2 linked regions of the Orrella dioscoreae genome follow. The protein of the gene in region 1 binds, or shares a complex with, the protein of each later gene. Links are inferred from orthologs where the notes say so. Each region holds a gene or a part of one and is shown on either strand. Other genes may lie near its edges.

Region 1 (3,299 bases):
GGCGGCGCGGCGACACCTTGCCGGGCGCGCCTTTAGCCGACCGAAGCCAGCGGCGGATTGTCGTCGAAGTAGCGGCGGATGCCGGTCATCATGGCCGACGCCAGCTTTTCCTGGTGGTTCGGATCGCGCAGCAGGCGCTCTTCGCCAGGGTTGCTGATGAAGGCGGTCTCGACCAGGATGGACGGGATGTCCGGCGCCTTCAGCACGGCAAAGCCCGCCTGTTCCACGCGCGGCTTGTGCAGGCGGTTGACGTTCTTGATCTCGTCGAGCAGGGCCGAGCCCACCTTCAGCGAATCATTGATCTGCGCCGTGGTGGACAGATCCAGCAGGACCTTGGCGATCTGCTTGTCCTGGCTGCCCAGGTTCACGCCGCCGATCAGGTCGGCCGCGTTTTCCTTGTTGGCCAGCATGCGCGCCGTGGTGCTGCTGGCGCCGCGTTCGGACAGCGCGAACACCGACGAGCCGCGCGCCGAGGGCTTGATCCAGGCGTCGGCATGGATGGAGATGAATAGATCGGCCTTCACGCGGCGCGCCTTCTGCACGCGCACGTGCAGCGGCACGAAGAAGTCGTTGTCGCGGGTCAGGTAGGCGCGCATGCCGGGCGTGGCGTCGATGCGGCCCTTCAGGCGGCGCGCGATCTGCAGCACGATGTCCTTTTCGCGCGTGCCGCCGCCACCGATGGCGCCGGGGTCCTCGCCGCCATGGCCAGGGTCCAGCGCGATGGTCAGCGTGCGGCGGCGGCCAGGGCGGGGCACCGGCCGCGTCTCGGGCGTGGGCAAGGGCTTGGGCGCGGCGATCTGGCCGGGCACCGAGGGCGCGGGCGGCAGGGCCTCGCCCGGCGTCGTGGGGTTGTTGGCGATGTCTTCCAGGATCTTCGCAAGCGGGTCGTCGTCGAGCTGGTCCTGCTTGTTCAGCAGGGCGACGATGGGGTCCTGCGCGACCTTGGGGTACAGGTCCAGCACCAGGCGGTACTGGTAGTCGCCCACGGGTTTCAGCGTGAAGACCTGCGGCGCGATGGGCTGCTTCAGGTCGAACACCAGGCGCACCACGTTGGAGCGGTTCTGGGCCACGCGGACCGCGGCAATGTAGGGATCGTCCGGACGCACCTTGGAGACCAGGTCGTTCAGCGCCTGCGTCATCGTCAGGCCGTCGATGTCCACGACCAGGCGATGCGGGCCTTCCAGCGTGAAGTGCTCGGCCTTCAGCTCGCTGTCCAGTTCCAGGGTGATGCGGGTGTATTCGTCGGCGGGCCAGGTGCGCACCGCCAGGATGGTGGCCGCGTAGCCGACGCGCGGCAGGACGGGCAGCAGCAGCAGCGTCGCTGCCGCGCCGATCAGGCGCCGCCGGGTGGCGGCTTCCGCGGCGAGGGGGAGGCCGCGTCGGGAGTGTTCAGTGCTGTCAGCCATGCTTGCCCTCTCGCGGAAAAAGCGGTCAGTTGCGCGCGCCGGCCTTCACCTGCGTACACCAGTTCGACGTCCAGGTCGGGCGGGGGCAGAAGACCCTGCGCCCGCTCGGGCCATTCGATCAAAACCAGCGCATCGTGGCGCACGATGTCGCGCAATCCCGCGTCCAACCATTCTCGCGGGTCGCTAAATCTATAAAAATCAAGATGATAGAAGTATAAGTTAGAAATTTTATAAGATTCAAGCAGGGCATAGCTTGGACTTTTGATACGACCTGTAATGCCGGCGGCCCGCAGCAGCGCTCGCACCAGCGTGGTTTTGCCCGCCCCGAGGTCGCCGCGCAGGTGGATGCGTCCCCCTGCCGCGGGACCCGGCGGGGCATCGGCCGGCGCGTCCCGGGGACGGTCGATGGCCAGCGGCGCGAGCTGGTGTGCCAGCGTCTGCGTGGCAATTTCATCAGGAAGATCAAGGCTTAACGTGGCCAGGGCTGTCATGTCGGTCATCCGGGCAAGGAATAGGCGGGATTATAGGAAGGCCAAGGAACCGGGGACGGGACGGGTCTGCTATCCTTGGGCAATGTTGATAACAGTTCTCAATTGATCTCGGTCCACCGAGGTCCGCACCGGAGCCTGATCGTCATGTCCGTCCGTATCGAAAAAGACACATTCGGTCCCATCGAAGTGCCCGCCGACCATCTGTGGGGCGCCCAGACGCAGCGTTCGCTGCAGTTCTTCGCCATCTCCACCGAGAAAATGCCCGTGGCGCTGGTCGACGCCCTTGCCCGCCTGAAGCGCGCGGCCGCCACCGTCAATGCGGAGCTGGGCGAGCTGGATCCCAAGCTGGCCCGCGCCATCGAGCAGGCCGCTGGCGAGGTCGTGGACGGCCATTGGCCCGGCGAATTCCCGCTGTCGGTCTGGCAGACCGGTTCGGGCACGCAGAGCAACATGAACATGAACGAGGTGCTGGCCAATCGCGCGTCGGAAATCCTGGGCGGCGAGCGGGGCGAGGCCCGCAAGGTGCACCCCAACGATCACGTGAACCGCGGCCAGTCGTCCAACGACGTCTTCCCGACCGCCATGCACGTGGCCGCCGCGCTGGAAGTCGAGCAGCGCCTGCTGCCCTCGCTCATGGCCCTGCGCGAAACCCTGCAAGCCAAGAGCCAGGCCTTTGCCGACATCGTGAAGATCGGCCGCACCCATCTGCAGGACGCCACGCCGCTCACGCTGGGCCAGGAGTTGTCCGGCCACGTGGCGCAACTGGACCTGGCGGCGCAGCAGATCCGTGCGTCGCTGCCGGGCCTGCATCAGCTGGCCATCGGCGGCACGGCCGTCGGTACCGGCCTGAACGCGCATCCCGAGTTCAGCGTGCGCGTGGCCGAGGCCCTGGCCAAGGACACGGGCGTCGCCTTCGTGTCCGCTCCCAACAAGTTCCAGGCGCTGGCCGGCCATGAAGGCCTGCTGTTCGCGCACGGCGCGCTGAAGACCCTGGCCGCCGCCGCCATGAAGATCGCCAACGACGTGCGCTGGCTGTCCAGCGGCCCGCGTTCGGGCCTGGGCGAGATCAGCATTCCCGAGAACGAGCCGGGCAGCTCGATCATGCCGGGCAAGGTCAATCCGACGCAGTGCGAGGCGCTCACGATGTTGGCGGCCCAGGTGCTGGGCAACGACGTCGCCATCAATATCGGCGGCGCCAGCGGCAACTTCGAACTGAACGTCTACAAGCCGGTCATCATCCACAACTTCCTGCAGTCGGTGCGCCTCTTGACCGACGGCCTGGCCAGCTTCGACAAGCACTGCGCGGCGGGCATCGAGCCCAACCGCGAGCGCATCCAGGAACTGGTCGACCGGTCGCTGATGCTGGTGACGGCGCTGAACCCGCACATCGGCTACGACAAGG
Region 2 (3,285 bases), 1.3 Mb from region 1 along the record:
CTGCGAAAAGGCGATGGCGGGAATGCCGAAGAGATAGCCTTCCGTGGCTGCGGCGACTGTGCCCGAATAAAGCGTGTCGTCGCCCATGTTGGCGCCGTTGTTGATGCCCGAGACGATCAGGTCGGGCCGGTGCTCGAGGATGCCCGTGAGCGCGACGTGCACGCAGTCGGATGGCGTGCCGTTCACATAGATGAAGCCGTTGGCGGCGGTGCGCACGGCCAGCGGGCGATTCAGGGTGAGCGAGTTGGACGCGCCGCTGTGATTGGTTTCCGGCGCCACCACCGTGATCTCGCCCAGGTCGCGCAGGGCGTCCGCCAGGGCCTGCAGGCCAGGCGCGGTGTATCCGTCGTCGTTGGAAACCAGAATATGCATGCGTCGTCCAGGAAACGGCGCCGCCCTCCTGCACAGAGGGCGCGCCGGCAAAAAAACGTGACCGAACGCGGCAGATTGTACCTTTCCCGCCACGCCCCAAAGCGCCAAACAACGACGGTAGAATGCGACCACTTCGCATCCCCCGCCATTTCCATGACCACCACCGATACCCTGCCCCTGCTTCTGCTGGTTCTCGCCGCCGCCTACCTGGTGGGGTCCGTCCCCTTCGCCGTGGTCGTCAGCCGCCTGATGGGGCTGCAGGATCCGCGCAGCTATGGCTCCGGCAACCCCGGCGCCACGAACGTGTTGCGCACGGGCAACAAGCTGGCAGCCGCCCTCACCCTGGTGGGCGACGCGGCAAAGGGCTGGCTGGCGGTCTGGGCGGTGGAAACCTGGGGGCCGGCCCACGGCCTGGGCTCGGTGGCGCTGGCGCTCACGGCACTGGCCGTCTTCCTGGGCCACCTGTATCCGGTGTTCCTGCGTTTCAAGGGCGGCAAGGGTGTCGCCACCGCGCTGGGCGTGCTGCTGGCCATCCAGCCCTGGCTGGCGCTGGCCACGGCACTGACCTGGCTGGTGGTGGCCGTGTGCTTCCGCTACTCCTCGCTGGCCGCACTGGTGGCCGCGCTGTTTGCACCGGTGTATTACCTGTTCGGCTCGGGCATCGTCTGGTACGCAGCGCGGCCCGTGGCGGCTGCCATCGCCGTCATCGGCCTGCTGCTGATCTGGCGCCACCGCGGGAATATCTCGCGCCTGATGGACGGAACGGAAGGACGTATCGGCGGAAAGAAGAAGGATCCGCAGGGCTGATCGCCCCGCGGTCCCGTCGGCCCGGGCAGGTCAGGCGGATATCTCGGCCAGGTCCCAGCGCGGCCGCACCGAGAACGCATGCTCGGTCGCCTGCGGTGCCTTGGGATCGAACAAGCCGGCGTTGACCCGCTGCGCGGCCGCGAACGCGATCATGGCGCCGTTGTCGGTGCACAGCGACAGCGGCGGGAAGAAGGCCTCGGCCTTCAGCGGGCGCAAGGCCAGCGCCAGGCGCTCGCGCAGCTTCAGGTTCGCGCCCACCCCGCCCGCCACCACGATGCGCTTGAGTCCCGTGCGTTTCAGCGCCTGGGCTGCCTTGGCCACCAGCACGTCGACGATGGCGTCCTGCGTGGCGGCGGCCAGGTCGGCCGCCAGCGCCGGCGTGTCGCCGCCCTGCTCGCGCGCCGTCTTCAGGCGCGTCAACACTGCGGTCTTCAGGCCGCTGAAGCTGAAATCGAGGTTGCCGCTGTGCAACATGGGCCTGGGCAGGCTGTGGCGCGACGCGTCGCCGTGGTTGGCCAGCGCGGCCAGTGCGGGCCCGCCCGGATAGCCCAGGCCCAGCAGCTTGGCGGTCTTGTCGAAGGCTTCGCCCGCCGCGTCGTCCAGGGTTTCGCCCAGCAGTTCATAGCGCCCCACCCCGTCCACCCGCATCAGCTGGGTGTGCCCGCCCGAGACCAGCAAGGCGATGAAGGGAAACGCCGGGGCGGGCTGCGCCAGCAGGGGCGACAGCAGGTGGCCCTCCAGGTGATGGATGGGAATGGCCGGCAGCCCGCGGGCCCAGGCCAGCGACTGGGCGAAGCTTGCCCCCACCAGCAGCGCGCCAGCCAGGCCCGGCCCGGCCGTATAGGCCACGGCGCCGACGTCGTCCAGCGTCAGGCCGGCCTCGGCCAGCACTTCGCGCGCCAGCGGCAACACCCGCCGGATGTGGTCGCGCGAGGCCAGTTCCGGCACCACGCCGCCGAAATCGGCATGCATGGCGACCTGGGTGTGGAGGGCGTGCGACAACAGGCCGCGCTCGGTACAGACCGCCGCCACGCCGGTTTCGTCGCAAGAACTTTCAAAACCTAGAATAATCATGGCCGGAATTTTACCTTTCGCGGGGAACCCCCATGTTCGAGAAGCTGTTCAAACTGCGCGATCACAACACGACGCCGCGCACCGAGGCCGTCGCCGGGCTGACGACCTTCCTCACGATGTCCTACATCATCTTCGTCAACCCGGACATCCTGTCGAGCACGGGCATGGACCGCGACGCGGTGTTCGTCGCCACCTGCCTGGCCGCGGCGCTGGGTTCGCTGATCATGGCGCTGCTGGCCAACTGGCCCATCGGCATGGCGCCGGGCATGGGACTGAACGCCTTCTTCGCCTTCACGGTGGTCGGCACCATGGGCTATTCCTGGCAACAGGCGCTGGGGGCCGTGTTCATCTCGGGCGTCATCTTCCTGATCCTGACCGTCACGCAGGTGCGCACGTGGCTGATCCAGGGCATCCCGAAATCGCTGCGCAGCGCCATTGCCGCGGGCATCGGGCTGTTCCTGGCCATCATCGCGCTCAGCAACGCCGGCATCGTGGTGGACCACCCCGCCACCAAGGTCACGCTGGGCGACCTGCGCGAACCGGGTCCGTTGTTCGCCATCCTGGGCTTCTTCATCATTGCCGCGCTGGACGCCCTGCGCGTGCGCGGCGCCATCCTGATCGGCATCCTGGCAGTCACGGCGCTGTCCATGCTGCTGGGCTTCAACACCTTCAAGGGGGTGTTCGCGCCGCCGCCCAGCATCATGCCCACCTTCATGCAGCTGGACATCATGGGCGTGCTGCAGACGGGTTTCCTGCACGTGATCCTGGTGTTCGTGCTGGTGGAAGTGTTCGACGCCACGGGCACGCTGATTGGCGTGGCGCGCCGCGCGGGCCTGGTTCGTGACGGCGAGGCCCAGCGCCTGGGCCGCCCGCTGATGGCCGACAGCACCGCCATCGTCGCGGGCTCGATGCTGGGCACCAGCAGCACCACCGCCTTCGTGGAAAGCGCTTCGGGCGTGCAGGCGGGCGGGCGTACCGGCATGACCGCCCTGGTGGTGGCCGGCCTCTTCCTGGCCGCCCTGTTCATCTCGC

The links.
Region 2: the proteins of tsaE (region 1) and tsaD are in contact, whole or in part, in a crystal structure (PDB 6N9A), measured with the Thermotoga maritima proteins. The link is inferred for Orrella dioscoreae from one-to-one orthologs. Residues at the interface, in WP_004082108.1 of Thermotoga maritima: Leu37, Gly38, Lys46, Lys57, Val59, Lys60, Ser61, Thr63, Phe64, Thr65, Leu66, Met67, Val69, Pro71, Tyr82, Arg83, Leu84, Asp86, Asp88, Phe89, Asp93, Ile128, Asp130, Glu131, Arg134; in WP_004082750.1 of Thermotoga maritima: Cys10, Asp11, Arg49, His50, Leu82, Gly84, Gly135, Gly136, Glu154, Thr155, Leu156, Asp157, Asp158, Ser159, Glu162, Asp165, Lys166, Arg169, Leu170, Tyr175, Lys213, Thr214, Leu217, Tyr218, Gln221, Arg222, Asn324.

What each region holds. Positions count from the first base shown.
Region 1 is NZ_LT907988.1:3,506,720-3,510,018, reverse strand. The notes cover bases 116-3,102. They hold tsaE (tRNA (adenosine(37)-N6)-threonylcarbamoyltransferase complex ATPase subunit type 1 TsaE), read right to left. Parts: upstream 1,898-3,102; coding sequence 1,334-1,897; downstream 116-1,333. Other genes in these bases: fumC (class II fumarate hydratase), read left to right, coding at 2,042-3,102; ODI_RS16330 (N-acetylmuramoyl-L-alanine amidase), read right to left, coding at 116-1,406. Outside these bases: more of ODI_RS16330, read right to left, coding at 33-115; more of fumC, read left to right, coding at 3,103-3,299. UniProt on the Escherichia coli protein: Required for the formation of a threonylcarbamoyl group on adenosine at position 37 (t(6)A37) in tRNAs that read codons beginning with adenine.
Region 2 is NZ_LT907988.1:2,254,304-2,257,588, reverse strand. What follows is about bases 232-3,204. They hold tsaD (tRNA (adenosine(37)-N6)-threonylcarbamoyltransferase complex transferase subunit TsaD), read right to left. Parts: upstream 2,254-3,204; coding sequence 1,210-2,253; downstream 232-1,209. Other genes in these bases: ODI_RS10540 (NCS2 family permease), read left to right, coding at 2,286-3,204; plsY (glycerol-3-phosphate 1-O-acyltransferase PlsY), read left to right, coding at 526-1,179; surE (5'/3'-nucleotidase SurE), read right to left, coding at 232-372. In the rest of the region: more of surE, read right to left, coding at 1-231; more of ODI_RS10540, read left to right, coding at 3,205-3,285.